One region of the Cytobacillus sp. genome, then DNA from elsewhere that is predicted to be linked to it. Evidence: predicted binding sites of a transcription regulator. Region 1 holds the regulator's gene; the other holds the start of a gene.
What was found. The regulator Rex, encoded in region 1, represses fermentation and respiration genes when NADH is low (regulators of the CRP and FNR family bind a similar motif). The targets are predictions, from matches to a motif close to TTGTGAAATATTTCACAA.
Positions count from the first base shown of each region.

Region 2: a site for Rex is predicted at 5,586-5,603, ahead of ACEQ1T_RS14830 (AtpZ/AtpI family protein). Genes of this name have one in related genera too.

Region 1 is NZ_CAXQGS010000110.1:780-9,255, reverse strand. It holds tRNA gene ACEQ1T_RS19355 (tRNA-Ser) at 1-52, shown strand, start outside; tRNA gene ACEQ1T_RS19350 (tRNA-Met) at 235-308, shown strand; tRNA gene ACEQ1T_RS19345 (tRNA-Asp) at 312-388, shown strand; gene tsaE (tRNA (adenosine(37)-N6)-threonylcarbamoyltransferase complex ATPase subunit type 1 TsaE) at 597-1,052, shown strand; gene tsaB (tRNA (adenosine(37)-N6)-threonylcarbamoyltransferase complex dimerization subunit type 1 TsaB) at 1,049-1,753, shown strand; gene rimI (ribosomal protein S18-alanine N-acetyltransferase) at 1,772-2,221, shown strand; gene tsaD (tRNA (adenosine(37)-N6)-threonylcarbamoyltransferase complex transferase subunit TsaD) at 2,221-3,249, shown strand; gene ACEQ1T_RS19320 (ATP-binding cassette domain-containing protein) at 3,478-5,400, opposite strand; gene moaC (cyclic pyranopterin monophosphate synthase MoaC) at 5,591-6,073, shown strand; gene ACEQ1T_RS19310 (redox-sensing transcriptional repressor Rex) at 6,101-6,745, shown strand; gene ACEQ1T_RS19305 (YdiK family protein) at 6,767-6,970, opposite strand; gene ACEQ1T_RS19300 (lysostaphin resistance A-like protein) at 7,017-7,742, opposite strand; gene groES (co-chaperone GroES) at 8,060-8,344, shown strand; partial or broken gene groEL (chaperonin GroEL) at 8,405-8,476, shown strand, end outside.
Region 2 is NZ_CAXQGS010000078.1:3,616-12,247, reverse strand. It holds gene wecB (non-hydrolyzing UDP-N-acetylglucosamine 2-epimerase) at 1-262, shown strand, start outside; gene ACEQ1T_RS14850 (hypothetical protein) at 745-1,341, shown strand; gene ACEQ1T_RS14845 (hypothetical protein) at 1,430-1,669, shown strand; gene ACEQ1T_RS14840 (serine hydrolase) at 1,836-3,125, shown strand; gene ACEQ1T_RS14835 (S8 family serine peptidase) at 3,204-5,471, shown strand; gene ACEQ1T_RS14830 (AtpZ/AtpI family protein) at 5,773-5,994, shown strand; gene ACEQ1T_RS14825 (ATP synthase subunit I) at 6,000-6,374, shown strand; gene atpB (F0F1 ATP synthase subunit A) at 6,396-7,109, shown strand; gene atpE (F0F1 ATP synthase subunit C) at 7,185-7,397, shown strand; gene ACEQ1T_RS14810 (F0F1 ATP synthase subunit B) at 7,547-8,068, shown strand; gene ACEQ1T_RS14805 (F0F1 ATP synthase subunit delta) at 8,065-8,601, shown strand; gene atpA (F0F1 ATP synthase subunit alpha) at 8,626-8,632, shown strand, end outside.

The sequences.
Region 1 (8,476 bases):
ACCGACAGGCGGGTCAAACCGCGCAGGGGTTCGAATCCCCTTTCCTCCTCCATATTTTTAATAATACTATCGCGGGGTGGAGCACGTCCGAATAACCTTCGAAGGAATTTCTTCAGCGCACCGATTGAACTGCTGCTTGAATAATCTTTCTAAAATCGGGGCGGTTACTTCATTGAATAAGCTGCGATGTAATGCTTGATGTGGGCATAGAAAAAATCACATAAATAATACTATCGCGGGGTGGAGCAGTCCGGTAGCTCGTCGGGCTCATAACCCGAAGGTCGCAGGTTCAAATCCTGCCCCCGCAATCTGGTCCGGTAGTTCAGTTGGTTAGAATGCCTGCCTGTCACGCAGGAGGTCGCGGGTTCGAGTCCCGTCCGGACCGCCATTTTCTAATATTAAAAACGTCAAACGAAACCTGGTTTCGTCTTTTTTTTATTCTTTTTTATCCTAAGCTTATATTTCATTAATAATGAAAATAGCTTACTTTGCCCATTGCTGCAAAATAAGGTAAACTACATATAGATTATTCTCCTTAGGATTTATCCTAAGGTTTTTTTTCTTTATAGATTAGACCATAAAAGGTGATGAAACATATGAGTCAGTTTGAGTTTATCTCAAAGAAGCCAGAGGATACGATGGCGTTTTCAGAAAGGCTGGGCAGCCTGCTCCAGCCGGGGGATGTCCTTGCTCTGGAAGGAGATTTGGGCGCAGGAAAAACGACATTCACCAAGGGGCTGGCAAAAGGACTTAATATTACCCGTAATGTAAATAGCCCCACTTTTACGATAATTAAAGAATACCAAGGAAGATTGCCCCTGTATCATATGGATGTATACAGAGTTGAAGATTCTTTTGAGGATTTGGGGTTTGATGAATATTTTGAAGGCAATGGGGTCACAGTTGTAGAATGGGCTCATCTAGTTAAAGAACAGCTTCCCGAAGAGTTATTGACGATTTATTTATATCTTGATGATAATGACTCAAGAAAGCTTGTCCTGGAACCCCTGGGAAAAAGATATGAGGAATTGTGTAAGGAGATTATGTTATGAAGGTTTTAGCCATTGATACATCCAATTACCCTTTGGGAGTAGCTCTTCTGGATGGTGATCAGGTTATAGGCGAGTATATTACCAATGTAAAAAAGAATCACTCTGTCCGTGTTATGCCGGCTATTGATATATTAATGAAAGATTGTGGTGTTACGCCAGCTGAGATAGATAAAATTGTTGTTGCGAAAGGACCTGGCTCCTATACAGGCGTCCGTATTGGGGTTACCATTGCAAAAACACTGGCCTGGACTTTAAATAAGCCGCTGGTTGGGGTATCCAGCCTGGAAATTTATGCGGCTTCGGCCGGCAGATACTTTAATGGCGTCATATCTCCTCTGTTTGATGCACGAAGAGGGCAAATATATACTGGCCTGTATCAATATAAGGAAGGGGAATTAGAGTCTCTTATGAAAGACCAGCTCCTTCTTGCAAAAGATTGGGCATCAATGCTTTCTGAACAGAAAGAGAAGGTCCTTTTAATGGGGAATGATTTGCCTTTACATAAAGAGGTATTCGCAGAATCCCTTAAAGACCGGGCTGTGTACGCTTCGCCTGCAGAACATAATCCAAGGCCAGCCGAACTTGCCTTATTAGGCAGAGACCGAGAGCCTGAGGAAGTTCACACTTTTGTTCCTAATTATATTAGGATTGCGGAAGCTGAAGCTAATTGGATAAAAGCAAACCAAGAAAAAAAGCTATAGTGATGAGGAAGCGAACGTATGAATAAATCCTTAACTTTCCGTTTTATGAATGAAGAGGATATTGATGATGTTTTGGAAATAGAGCATAAGTCCTTTGGCACACCCTGGAGCAGGGAAGCCTTTTTTAACGAATTAACACAAAATCAGTTTGCTTTGTATGTTGTTTTAGAAGAAGAAAATAAAGTAATAGGCTACTGTGGAGCATGGATCGTCGTGGACGAAGCTCATATCACAAATGTTGCGCTGCTCCCTGAATATCGCGGGAGAAAGCTTGGAGAAGCTCTGATGCGAAAGTTAATAGAGATTGCGTCTGAAATGGGGGCCATCACGATGACTCTGGAAGTAAGGGTATCTAACTTCACAGCTCAGTCCTTGTACCGAAAGCTGGGTTTTCAAAATGGAGCCATTAGGAAGAACTACTATACTGATAATCAAGAAGATGCTTTAGTAATGTGGGTGAATTTATAATGAAAAAAGATCAATGGATCATGGGAATTGAGACAAGCTGTGATGAAACTGCTGTTGCCATCATTAAGAATGGCCGTGAAATCTCAGCCAATATAGTTGCATCCCAAATAGAGAGCCATAAACGTTTTGGAGGAGTAGTTCCGGAAATAGCTTCCCGCCATCATGTTGAACAGATAACGATAGTGCTGGAAGAAGCATTATATAAGGCTGGCATCACATATTCTGATCTTTCAGCAATTGCTGTGACTGAAGGACCTGGCCTTGTAGGCGCGCTGCTGATCGGGGTTAATGCCGCTAAAGCGGTTGCTTTTGCTCATGGTATTCCTCTTGTAGGCGTGCATCATATTGCTGGACATATTTATGCCAATCGATTGGTTGAAGAAATGGAATTTCCATTACTATCCCTGGTAGTCTCTGGCGGACATACAGAACTGGTCTATATGAAGGAGCATGGCCATTTCGAAGTGATTGGAGAGACAAGGGATGATGCTGCAGGAGAGGCATATGATAAAGTTGCCCGGACATTAAATCTGCCATATCCAGGCGGTCCTCACATTGACAGACTCGCTCATGAAGGGAACCCAACGATTCAGCTGCCGAGAGCATGGCTGGAAGAAGGTTCATACGACTTTAGCTTCAGCGGCTTAAAATCTGCCGTTATCAACACTGTTCACAATGCTGAGCAGCGTGGTGAGGCCATTGTGCCGGAAGATCTAGCCGCAAGCTTCCAGGAAAGTGTTATTGATGTCTTAGTAACGAAAACAGAAAGAGCCGTTGAAGAATATCGGGTGAAGCAGCTGCTGCTCGCAGGCGGAGTTGCGGCGAATAAAGGACTTCGGTCCTCTTTGGAAAAGAAGTTTGGGGGCAAAGCGGATATAAAGCTTATTATTCCTCCATTATCTTTATGCACAGATAATGCAGCGATGATTGGTGCAGCAGGAAGTGTGCTGTTCGAAAAAGGACAATTCGCCGGTCTTGATTTAAATGCCAATCCCGGTTTAGACATCACTATCCACAATGATAAATAAATTAGTAAAAAGTCCCCGACCGAAGAGGGGACTTTTTCTGTGGATAAAATCATTTATTTCAGAATTTTATGTTGATTATGTGGATAAAATCAGTTCGTTTTGTGGATAATGTGGAAAAGTCTGTGGAGAGTATATATAACTGCGTTTTTCTTGTGCTTATCTCTGTGGATAATAAAAAAGACTGGCAGTGACTATTCTACCAGTCTAAAAGTTATGAATTTTCCTTTATTAATCATCAGCTAAAAGTGCCCATTCTTCCATCAACTCTTCCAGCTTTGCTTTTGCTTGATCAGTTTCATTTGTAATGCCCATCACTTTTTCATGGTCTTGATAAACATTCGGATCACAGAGTAGCTGATCATTCATATCAATTGCTTTCTCCAATGCTTCTATTTGCTCTTCAATTTCTTCCATTCTTCTTTTTCGCTGTCGTTCGAGCTTCTTGGCTTCTTTATCCTGCTGATAATTATTTTTGTCCTGCTTAACAGGTTGTGATGGAGAGGATTCAACTTGCTCATTAAGTGCAAGCAATTCCTCCTGTTCCTGCTTTTTTTCCACATAATAATCATAATCGCCAAGATACTCTGTTGCACCACTACTGGAAAGTTCAACTACTTTTGTTGTGATTCTGTTGATAAAATATCGGTCATGAGATACAAAGAGAATCGTTCCGGGATAATCAATCAATGCATTTTCAAGAATTTCTTTGCTATCCAGGTCCAAATGGTTTGTTGGCTCGTCGAGGATTAAGAAATTGGCTTTCTGCATCATAAGCTTCGCAAGTGCAAGACGAGCCTTTTCACCGCCGCTCAGTGTTGAAACAGTTTTAAGAACATCATCACCAGAGAAAAGAAAGTTCCCAAGTATTGTCCGAATTTCCTTTTCCGGTTTAAGAGGGTATTCATCCCATAATTCGTTCAGGACTCTTTTGTTGCTGGTGAGTTCTGCCTGTTCCTGGTCATAGTAGCCAATTATCACATTGGAACCGTACTGAATCTCCCCAGAAAAAGAAGGGATTTTTTTGATGATGGTTTTAAGCAGAGTGGATTTGCCAATACCATTAGGCCCAACAAGTGCTATGCTGTCTCCTTTTGCCAGTCGCAGTGAAATATTTCCGCTCACTTTCCTTTCATAGCCTATAGCAAGAGAATGAATATTTAAAACCTCATTGCCAGATTGCCGTTCAATGTCAAAGCCAAAAGAAGCCGATTTCTCGTCTCCAAGCGGCCTGTCCATCACGTCCATTCTTGCCAGCTGCTTTCTGCGGCTTTGCGCCCTTTTGGTTGTGGAGGCCCGGGCAAGGTTTCGCTGGATAAAATCCTGCAGCTTAGCGATCTCTTCCTGCTGTTTCTCGAATTCCTTCATTTCTCTTTCAAAATTCGCGGCTTTTTGATCCAGATATGAACTGTAGTTGCCAGGATACTTTCTTATTTGGCGGCGGGAAATCTCGTAAACCTGGGAAACGACCTTATCAAGGAAATAGCGGTCATGGGAAACGATTAGAATGGCGCCATTGTATCCTTGCAGGTATTGTTCGAGCCATGATAATGTTTCAATATCCAGGTGGTTGGTAGGCTCGTCCAGTATTAAGATATCAGGCTTTGTCAGCAAAAGTTTACCAAGGGCCAATCTGGTACGCTGTCCGCCGCTCAATGATGAAATTTTAGTGTCATAGCCCATTGAGCTGAAGTTGAGTCCGTGGAGAATGGAACGGATATCTGCCTCATATTGATAGCCGCCATTTTCTTTGAAATCAACCTGAAGCTTGTCGTATTCTTTTAAGATGCGTTCATAGGCATCAGAGTTATTTAGGATATCAGGGTCTGCCATTTGTTCTTCAAGGCTGCGAAGCTGTTTTTCCTGCTTCTGCAGATGACTAAAAACAGTCAGCATTTCATCCCAAATGGATAAATCTGATTCCAGGCCGGTATTTTGTGCAAGATAGCCAATTGTAACTTCCTTTGGCTTTATAATCTCACCGGAGTCATATGTCATTTGTCCGGCAATAATTTTCAAAAGGGTGGACTTTCCTGCACCATTGCGCCCTACTAGCGCAATCCTGTCCCTGGTTTGTACTTCAAGCTTTATATTGGTTAAAATGGGATCAGCGCCAAAATTTTTCGCCAGCTGATTGACTTGTAATAGTATCATGTTCTTTCACCTCGGGTATAGAGTAAGTGTAACTCATTCATATATGTTCGGCAATAAAGGAGACAGGACTATAAGCCCTTCTGCAGGGCATTCAATCAAGACAAAAGGCAAATAAATATGTGAGGAACCATACAATGCACATACAAAGTAACAGAAAAATAGTGTATGATTTTGAAGAGAGGTGTTTTGAATGGCGGATTTTACTCATTTTAATCAAGAGGGAAGGGCAAAAATGGTGGATGTCAGCGATAAGCCTGAGACGTCACGGACAGCCATCGCTCAATCAAGTATTGCTGTTAATCAGGAGATATACGAGAAGATAACATCCAACTCCATGAAAAAAGGGGATGTACTCGCTGTTGCACAAACTGCAGGCATTATGGCGAGCAAGAAAACATGGGACATTATTCCGATGTGCCATCCGCTGCCGCTAAAGGGTGTGGACATTTCATTTTCATGGAAAGCGGAATCGGAAGAGTATGTTCTTATCATTACTGCTTCTGTAAAAACGAAGGGAAATACGGGTGTGGAAATGGAAGCGTTAACAGCTGCTTCGGTCTGTGCTCTGACCGTATATGATATGTGCAAGGCTGTAGATAAAGGAATGGTGATTGGGCCAACCTTTTTAATAGAGAAAACAGGCGGAAAAAATGGAGACTTTAAAAGAAGTTAATTCATCATAAGAAATGGGGATGGACGAATGGCCAATGAACCAATTAAGATACCGCAGGCAACAGCTAAACGGCTGCCTTTATATTACCGCTTTCTAAAAAATCTTCACTCATCAGGCAAACAAAGAGTCTCTTCAGCAGAATTGAGTGAGGCGGTAAAAGTGGATTCTGCTACAATCCGCCGCGACTTTTCGTATTTTGGTGCGTTAGGGAAAAAAGGATATGGGTATAATGTGAATTACCTGCTGAGCTTCTTTCGGAAGACTCTTGACCAGGATGAGCTGACTAAAGTAGCTTTGGTCGGGGTAGGCAATTTAGGAACAGCCTTTCTTAACTATAATTTTCTTAAAAATAATAATACTAAAATAGAAGTAGCTTTTGATGTTGATGAGAGTAAGGTTGGCACGAAAATCGGCGATGTGCCGGTCCATCATATGGATGACCTTGAAGAAGTTATTGTAAATAATAATATTCAAGTGGCGATTTTAACAGTGCCGGCACCGCCTGCCCAGTCTATTACCGATCGGATGGTGAATGCGAAAATAAAAGGAATCCTAAATTTTACACCTGCGAGGCTCACTGTGCCAGCCTCGATTCGTATCCATCATATCGATCTGGCAGTGGAATTGCAGTCACTGGTTTATTTTCTGAAAAATTATCCTGAAGAAGTGTAAAAAAATGAGCCTTTTGCGGGCTCATTTTTTCATTTTATTTTTCAATTTAAAATGCAGGCCAACCATCCGCAGACCGGTGCCAAAATCGAATGTAGCAATTATGATCAGAAAATAAGTAAAGAAACCCCAGGTTTCTTCACGCTGGATATTCTGTATTGCTATAAAGGTGAAAAGGCATCCGAGAAGGATGTAAATAAAGCCTGAAAACAAAGGTGTGCTTCTCATCAAAATCCCCCAGTAAATTTAAAACTCTGCACAGCATTCCACTAAGCTAGAAAAAGCTGATAAAGCTCTGCATTTTTTCCATTTCTTCTAACCATTTTTGCATATTATCCTGATTCAGCTGGATAACTGCAACAAAGGTGTTCATCGCCACATGGGCAAAAATCGGCACAATAATCCGCTTCGTCTTGACGTATAAAAAGGCAAAGGTGAACCCCATTGCCGAGTACAGCAGTACATGTTCAGGCTCAAAATGGGCAAGTGCAAAAATGACTGAGCTGATCAGGGCCGAAAGGAAGAAGTTGAAGCGCTTATGGAGAGAACCGAAAATAATTTTTCTAAAGACGATTTCCTCAAGGATTGGCCCGATGACCGAACTGATTAATATAACGATTGGCGATGCCTCAATGATCCGGATTATCTGCTGCGTATTTTCAGATCCCATTTCAATGCCAATCATATTTTCAATGCTTGCAGCGGTGGCTTGAGCGATCAGGGCCAAAAATATGCCGCCTATTGCCCAGCCCACTGAGCTTGCTGCGGGAGATGCATCCCTATCCAGGCCTCTTTTCATCTCTTTTCTTAATAATAGAAGCGTAATGATCAGTGTGACTGTAAAACTGATGACAAGCCAGTAGGCTACAGCCAGGATCTGCATGTCTTCGGGATTCTGTCCAAGGGCATCTGCAATAAATAACACAAGCGGAACGCCAAACAAACTGGACAGCTGCATAGCAATATAAGCTATTAATATAAACCAATATTCCTTCTTCAAAATGTTATACTCCTTAATCTGAATGTTGGAAAACAAGTCCTAAAGCCATTGTACTCTTAAAAAGGAGCGGGTTTCAAATATCAGCATCAAAGCAGCAAAATACCATGTTTAAAGTGAAGAGCTTCGAAGTATACTTAAGTGGTTGTCTGTGTCGAAAAATAGCGTGTATCGGCGGATGAAATTTTTTCTAAAAAATTTAAGCTTCACCCTTGCAAATAGATATAAGATTCATTAATATAATAATTGTGTTAGCACTCATACAGAGAGAGTGCTAATAAATAAAAATATTTACATATTATTTGAGGAGGTTGTTTCACTTGTTAAAGCCACTAGGTGATCGAATCATTATCGAGCTTGTTGAAACTGAAGAAAAAACTGCAAGCGGCATCGTACTGCCGGACACTGCTAAAGAGAAGCCTCAAGAAGGTAAAGTTGTAGCTGTGGGAACTGGCCGCGTTCTTGAAAATGGCGAGCGTGTTGACCTTGAAGTTGCTGACGGCGACCGTATCATCTTCTCAAAATATGCTGGTACTGAAGTGAAGTACGAAGGCAAAGAATATTTAATTTTACGCGAAAATGACATTCTTGCTGTAATTGGCTAATCGCCATCAAGCGAAGATTATTAAAAGATAAAGCTAAAATTTTTGAGGAGGTTTTTATCAATGGCTAAAGAGATTAAATTTAGTGAAGAAGCTCGCCGCGCGATGCTTCGCGGTGTGGATTCCCTTGCAAAT
Region 2 (8,632 bases), on a different contig from region 1:
TGTGCCTGTACTTGTTCTCCGTGATACAACGGAAAGGCCTGAAGGAATCGAAGCCGGCACCCTAAAGCTTGCCGGCATTGAGGAACAGCCAATTTACGAACTGGCAACTGAACTTCTTACTGATCGGGCAGCTTATGAAAAAATGGCAAAAGCCGTAAATCCATATGGAGACGGAAATGCTTCCTGGAGAATTTGTGAAGCGATCCGCTACCATTTTCAACAGACGAATGATCGTCCGGAAGAATATAAACCGCAAAACTAAAAGAATGCACCTCTCTTAAAAGGAGGTGCATTTTTCTGTTCCTTTCTAAAAAGGGGAGGGGAGAAGAGTGTCAGAATACTAGAAAATAACGTGGTTGATATGTTGGTGGTTGGGTGGTTGATAATGAGCAGAGGAATTTTTATAGTATTAATCAATATTTATGTTAAAAGTCTCTTTCGCCTCAATGCTGGAAAAGTTATGATAGAGTATAGAAGAAATGGAAGTGAAATTCCCGCAGTATATAAGCGGTTAACGTGCTGATGGTTGTATAGCTATTTATAGAATGTTGATATATCGGTTTTTTAGTGTGTTAAATTGGTTTGGTCATGGTTGAAGAAATGAAGCAGAAATGACTTCATTGATTGACTATTCACCGCAAAAATGTTGATGGTGGTTTTGTTGGCGGTTAGGTGGTTGGACATGGGTAATGCCCAGCAACGGCTGGGTGATCGGCAAAGATACCAAGAAAGGTGCTGAGGACGTTGGCAAATCAGTATTTGACAATGAAGGAGCTCAAAGAAGCACTTCCGGACATACCTGAAAATAGCTTAAAGCGTTATTTGCAGGAGCATGCAGAATACATAAATTATCGGAAAGAACACAATCGCTATAAAATCCAGGCTTCCGAAATCGAAAAGCTTAAATTCATCCGGAAATTGTATTCAGATGGGTTAAAGAAAGAGGAAGTCACAGCAAAGCTTGAGGATGCAGGCATCCCAGTGATTATTACAGTGGAAGATGACGAAGAAAGCAGCACCACTTCACTGGTGAATGTGAATTCAGAACTGACAGATATGAAAAAGCTGGTCAGCTTTCTCGTTCAGCAAAATGAACAGTCCCGTCTAACCCAAAATAAAATCAGAGAACAAAACAAACAGCTGATACATGAGGTGCATGAGCTCAAACTCACAATTGAAGATTTAAGAAATGCCCATGCACAAGGCTATGAAAAAGAGAGCGAAAAAGTCACTTCCCTCTATGAAAAATTGATGGCGACACAAAAGTCTGTAGAAGAAGTAGCCGGTGCATTAGAAGCTGAAAAAAGCAAAAGCATCTGGCAGAAGATTTTTGGAAAGTAAAGGCAATCCCGAATTGCAAGATGTACGTTTAGACTGCTGTCTTCAGGGTATTGGCATAATGATTTTAAATACTCGGGAGGTCGAATAAATGAGAGCATTAGCCGTAGTAGAAGGAGCATTAATTGTCTGGATCATCATGCTGCTGGGTTCATTAATGAATACCTTCATGTCCGAAGGTTTTATCGCCCTGGTATTTAAACTGGCAGAAGGAAAAGGAATTCTGCTTACATTATTATTAATAGCCGCGACGCTAACGGATATGTGGAGAGATAAGAAGCGTGACCGGTTAATTCAAAAGGGGAAACTTGAACCGAATCAGCTATTTTAATACATAAAGGGAGTAAGCCATCATTTATTTGGTGGCTTATTTTTTTCGTGATAATCTAAAAGTACTATTTTCTGAAAATACTAAAAACTATATTGATAATCGATTGAAAGATAGATAATATTAATTATACAAAATATTGTATATTGGTTATAAAGGAGATGAAAATTTGAAAAGGTTAAAGATATTGTTAATAGTATTGGCATTAGCCTTAAGTTCTGCAGTATTTTCTGGAAATATGGTGAATGCCACCGAACGGTCCGGGCAGAAATTAAGTCATGCTGATCCGAAAAAGGCTGGCTTTGATCCTGTCAAATTAAAGGGTATTGATAGAGCAATTACGGAGGCTATTGAGGATGGTATTACACCCGGTGCAGTAATTCTTGTGGCAAAGGATGGAAAAATCGTCAAAGAGGAAGCATATGGATATGCACAAAAATACGATATGGGGGAATTACTCAGTAATCCCCGAAAAATGAAAAAGAGAACAATCTTCGATCTTGCTTCAGTTACGAAGGTGATGGGAACAACTCAGGGCATTATGAAACTGGTAAGTGACGGTGAACTTTCAGTCAATGACAAGGTATCTGAATATATACCTGAGTTTGCTCAGCGTGGAAAAGAAGATATTACAATAGCCGACTTGCTGACACACACCTCAGGATTGACTCCTTGGAAACCGACATACCTATATGCTGACAATTCGGAAGAGGTTCTGAGTTATATAAACCAGCTGCCCCTTGAATACCCGACTGGAACGGACAGAAGATATAGCGATTTTAGCTTTATGATGCTGGGTTTTTTAATTGAAGAGATAAGTGGACAAAAATTGGATAAATACTTAGAGGAAAATATATATAATCCCTTAAAAATGCATGATACGATGTTTACTCCTCCTGAACATTTCAAATATAAAATTGCAGCTACTTCCTGGGGGAATCAATATGAATATAAAATGATTGATGACCCTAATTTCGGGTACTATGTTGAAGAAAGCCCGGATATGTTTAAATACTGGAGAAATTACACACTAATTGGAGAAGTTAATGATGGGAATAGCTTCTATGGCAATAAAGGTATTGCAGGCCATGCTGGTTTATTTTCGACAGCAAGGGACCTTGCCGTATTGGGCCAGACCATGTTAAATGGCGGAACATATGGAAAAACCAAAATGTATGATAAAGAAGTGATTGATATCTTTACCTCTCCTCAGCGCTTTGGCCAGGGATATGGCTGGGAGCTGGATAAAAGCTGGTATATGGGAGATCACTATTCTGACATAGCCTTTGGCCATACTGGTTTTACTGGAACCCAGGTTATTATAGATCCAAAGGAAAACCTCCAGATTATCCTGCTTACGAACAAACAAAACAATGGTCCTTTACCAAGCGGATCATACCGAAGCACAGGCGCTCTTTCAAAAGAAGCAGCTAATATTGTTTATGAATCCTTGAACTAGCCGTTTATTTTATATCAATTTACGCATACATGGCACCTATTCAGCCCACCCTAAAACAAAAAGAGGGTGGGTTTTCTTATGAAAAAATTCTTGCTGATCTTAACATTCATATCCTTCTTTTGGAGTCAAAGTACTGTTTTGGCCCGGACACTTTCACACCCTCCTATTCCGGAAGAGTCACCTGATATAGAAAAAGTGGCTATCGTCGTTCTGAAAGATGCGAAGAACGAACAGGGGATTAAGAAAATGATAGATCAAAATCCTGATCTGCAAATTAGGCATACATTCAATCAGGCGTTGAACGGCTTTTCAGTTATAGGAAAGCAATCTGCATTGCAAAGCCTGCAAAAGATAGAGTCAGTATCTTCTGTTTCACCGGTTAATACCTATCATGTACATTCCGATGACAATATCAAGCTGATTGGCGGAATTAGTGCCAGAGGCTATTATGACAGAGATAATCACCGCCTCACAGGCAAGGGTGTGAAAGTGGGCGTAATCGATACCGGCATCGATTATAATCATCCAGACTTGCGAAGGAGCTATGGCGGCGGACATGATCTGGTGGATAATGATAAGGATCCGATGGAAACAAAAGCTGCAGGGGGACAAGGCACACTGCACGGCACTCACGTCGCAGGAATCATTGCGGCAAATGGCAGAATTCAAGGGGTTGCACCTGAAGCAACCATTATCGCCTACCGGGCTCTCGGACCAGGCGGCAGCGGAACAACAGAACAGGTGATAGCGGCCATCGAACAGGCAATAAAGGATAAAGTTGATGTGTTAAACCTTTCCTTGGGAAATAACGTAAACGGACCTGACCTTCCGATAAGCATGGCCCTTAATAAAGCAGTTGAAAAGGGAATAACGGCTGTCACTTCATCGGGTAATTCGGGCCCGAATATTTGGACGGTCGGATCACCGGGCACAGCGTCGAAGGCCATTTCTGTAGGAGCCTCTACACCGACAATGAAGGTGCCATTTTTGAGCATAGGCGGGCGGGAAATTCGTCTTGATTTGCTGCAGGGGTCAAAGGATTGGGAATTTGACCGATCCTATGAATTGGTCGATGGAGGACTCGGTCATCCTGAAGAATTGAAGAATGCCAAAGGGAAAATGGTATTAGTGGAACGAGGGGAACTAACGTTTACTGATAAGGCAGTCCATGCAATGGAAGCAGGAGCAGAGGGAATCATTATTTTTAATAATACAAAAGGCAGGTTCTTTGGCAATCTGGACAGTGGTGTTCCAATTCCGGTAGCGGCGTTATCAAAGGAAGAAGGAGAGGAGCTCAAGAAGAACATTAATGAAGGAAGACTCCTTGCCCGGACTAATATAATAGAAGAAAGGGATATCCTGGCTGACTTCAGTTCCCGTGGACCAGTTACATCAACATGGGAAATCAAGCCGGATGTTGTGGCACCTGGAGTCGCCATAAATAGCACCATTCCTGGCGGTTACCTGCCGCTGCAGGGGACTAGCATGGCCGCTCCGCATGTCGCAGGGGCCTGTGCCATCCTGAAACAGGCTCATCCCGAATGGGGGCCTGAACGGATTAAGGCAGTACTTATGAATACGGCTAAGCTTCTTATGAATACAGAAGGAAAAACATATAAAACTTATGAGCAGGGAGCAGGCAGAATCCAGCTTGATCAAGCGCTGAAAGCAGAAACGCTTGTCCTCCCGGCTTCACTGCAATTTGGGAAATTTCAGATCGCGGACAGGCTGCATGAACACAGCAGTTTTATAACGGTTGAAAATATAAGTGAAAAAACACAGACCTATTCCTTTTCCGTACCCTATAAAGACCAAGGCATCAATTGGGAAATGCCCATAGCGTTTCAACTTAACCCGGGTGAAAAGAAAAAGGCGGAAATCAAAATGTCTGCAGATCCTACTCTTTTAAAGAAAAAAATCCATGATGGGTACTTGCTGATGAAGGCAGGTGCCGAAACCATCAGGATTCCATATCTGTATGTGCTTGAGGAGCCGGATTATCCAAGGGTTATGGGATTCGGGCTGGGCAAAGGAGATAAGCCGGGCACGTATCGCTATGAAGTGTATCTTCCTGGCGGAGCAGAAGAGTTCGGAATTGCCTTGTTTGATTCGGAAAGCCTCCGGTTCATGGGGTTTTTGGACTGGAAAAGAAATGCTGGCAAAGGACAGCTGCTGCAGGAAATTCCTGCAAATAAGCTTCCGGGGCCAGGGCTGTACCTTGCAAAGGTATTTGCCAAAAAAGCCGGAAAGGAAGATTGGATTGAAACTTATCTCTTTGTGAGACCGGATGGGCAGCTTGGGGACCCGGAACCATTGGCTAATAACAAGAGCTGGCTAAGCAGGTGAGACCTAAGAATAAAGCGCTTTCTGGAGCGATGCAGAAACTCGCTCCTTTTTCAATAGAAATCCGAAATTTAAATGTGATAAATATGTGAACATACCATATTTTTACCTTTTTGTTTGTGAACTTTTTCACTCCAAACGCATTGACATTGACAAAGCCCTATTGTATGCTTACAAAGGGTAAAAGATGATAGGGTTTTCAAAATATTTTTGCAGACATATTTCCCACTTCTGCATGATGTTAATGTGATTAATTATGGCCTCAAAACCCACTTACCATTCTCTTAAGGGAGGATGCGTTTTTATGCGTCAAAATGACCGCAACCCATTTAAGGCGATGGCCTTAATGTCCGCCATTCTTTCTCAGTTAGTAGGTTCCACGCTCATTGGCATTTTCGCCGGAAGGTGGTTTGACAGCAAGGCAGGAACAGAGCCGTTATTCCTATTAATCGGCTTGTTCATTGGACTGGGCGCCGGGATATACGCCATGCTTCGCTTAATCCAACATTTCTTCACAGGAGAATGAACATCATGCCGGAAATCAAAGTAACTTTTCAAAGACAGCGAAAATACATATTCCTTTTGTTGTCTGTATACGTTCTCGGCTGGGGTTTTACACCATATCAATCTATTTTTCTGGGCTTGATCTTTGGTACAGGCTTGAGTCTGTTCAATCTGTGGCTGATATCACGAAAGGCGCTGCAGTTTGGAGAGGCAGTCGAGAGAGGCGAGAAGGTGCGTTCACTTGGAACGGTATCCAGAATGGCTACAGCAGTTTTTGCTGTCATGATCGCTCTGGAATATCCTGATAAGCTGCATCTGATCAGTGTGGTATTTGGATTAATGACATCCTATATTGTCATTATGATAGATTATTTTCTTCAATCTTTTCAATTACGTAAATAGCGGGAAGAGAGGTGAACACTATTGCATCATGAAGCTCCTATAGTGGACTTTTTAGGATTGAATTTTAACTTATCAAACGTACTGATGATTACAGTGGCAAGTGCTGTTGTTTTCATTATTGCTTTGCTTTCAACCCGTCGATTGGCCATGAAACCAACGGGGATGCAAAATTTCTTCGAATGGATTATGGATTTTGTTAAGAATATCATTAACAGCACGATGGACTGGAAGACAGGCGGAAGATTCCATATCCTTGGATTAACCCTGATCATGTATATCTTTGTTTCAAACATGCTCGGACTTCCGTTCGCAATCACTTATGATCACACTTTATGGTGGAAATCGCCAACAGCCGATCCTGTTATCACATTAACATTAGCGGCAATGGTTGTTGGGCTTTCGCATTACTATGGCGTAAAGCTTAAAGGAGTAGGAGAATACGGCCGTGATTTTATCAGGCCAATGCCTTTCTTGTTCCCATTGAAAATCATTGAAGAGTTTGCAAACACTCTGACGTTGGGACTTCGTCTATACGGTAATATTTATGCAGGTGAAATCCTGCTGACATTGCTTGTCGGAGGACTGGCTCACGCCGGTGTAGGCGGAATGCTTGCAGCAATACTGCCGACACTTGTATGGCAAGGATTCTCAATCTTTGTCGGATCTATCCAGGCATTCATTTTCTGTATGTTAACAATGGTTTATATGGCACACAAAGTGAGTCATGACCATTAATATATACCTGTTCATTTCATGGACAAAACATTTTAAACAAATAAATTTTCATACAATTTAAGGAGGAACTCAATAATGGGTCTTTTAGCAGCAGCAATTGCAATCGGTTTAGCAGCACTAGGTGCCGGTATCGGTAACGGTCTTATCGTATCAAAAACAGTTGAAGGTATGGCTCGCCAGCCAGAAGCTCGCGGTATGCTTCAAACTACAATGTTCATCGGGGTTGCGTTAGTAGAGGCTGTTCCGATCATCGGCGTTGTTATCGCGTTCATGGTTATCGGCGGTTAATTAATACTGTACCAATCGTTCTAAATGGCGAAGATCATTCCATGAACCTTCGCCATTCCTTTATGTTTTTTTACCGTAAAACTAATTCGGAATCATGCATATGACTCCGTTTCATAAGTGGAACAACTCTTGAAGGGAGTGAATCGAGGGTGTTAACAAACAGTCTAGTATTAGGCGCTGCAGGCGGCGGTTTTAACGGCGGGGACATTTTGTACCAGCTGATCATGTTCATCATCTTGTTGGCATTGCTGAAAAAATTCGCGTGGGGTCCTTTAATGGGCATTATGCAGCAGCGTGAAGAGCACATTGCCAGTGAAATCCAAGCGGCAGAAGAAAGCCGTACAGAAGCAAAAAAACTTTTAGAAGAGCAAAGAAGTCTTTTAAAAGAAGCACGTACAGAAGCACAGGGCCTTATCGAAAATGCGAAGAAACAAGGCGACGTGCAGCGCGAGGAGATCATTGCGGCTGCCCGCACTGAGTCTGAACGCATTAAGGAATCTGCTAAGCTTGAAATCGAGCAGCAGAAAGAACAGGCGGTTGCCGCTATCCGCGAGCAGGTCGCTTCATTGTCTGTCCTAATTGCTTCCAAGGTTATTGAGAAGGAATTAAGCGCAGCTGATCAAGAAAAGCTGATCAATGAATACATTCAAGAGGCAGGAGAAAAGCGATGACGGGCTCCACAGTAGCAAAGCGCTACGCGTTGGCTCTTTTCCAGCTTGCGAATGAACACCAGCTTCTTGACCAAATGGAAGAAGAGCTTCGTGCAGTGAAAGAAGTAGTAACGAATAACTCAGATTTAAAGTCTGTATTGAAATCTCCAAAGCTTTCAATTGAGAAGAAAAAAGAGATTTTAAAAGACGCATTTGCATCTGTGAACACGTTTGTACTAAATACGTTAATGATATTAATTGAACGCCACCGCGAAGATCATATCTCTGATGTGGCAGATCATTTTATAAGCCTTGCGAATGATAAAAAAGGGATTGCGGATGCGAAAGTATACACTGTTCGTCCGCTGACTGAAGCAGAGAAGGAAGCATTATCTGTGTCATTTGCAGCTAAGGTTGGAAAAAAATCACTTCGTATTGACAATATAGTTGATACTAACTTGCTCGGCGGCATCAAGCTTCGAATCGGAAACCGGATTTTCGACGGCAGCTTGCGCGGGAAGCTAGAGCGTCTTGAACGTCAATTATTAGGCTAAGATTCGTAGATAGGGGTGAAACTCATGAGCA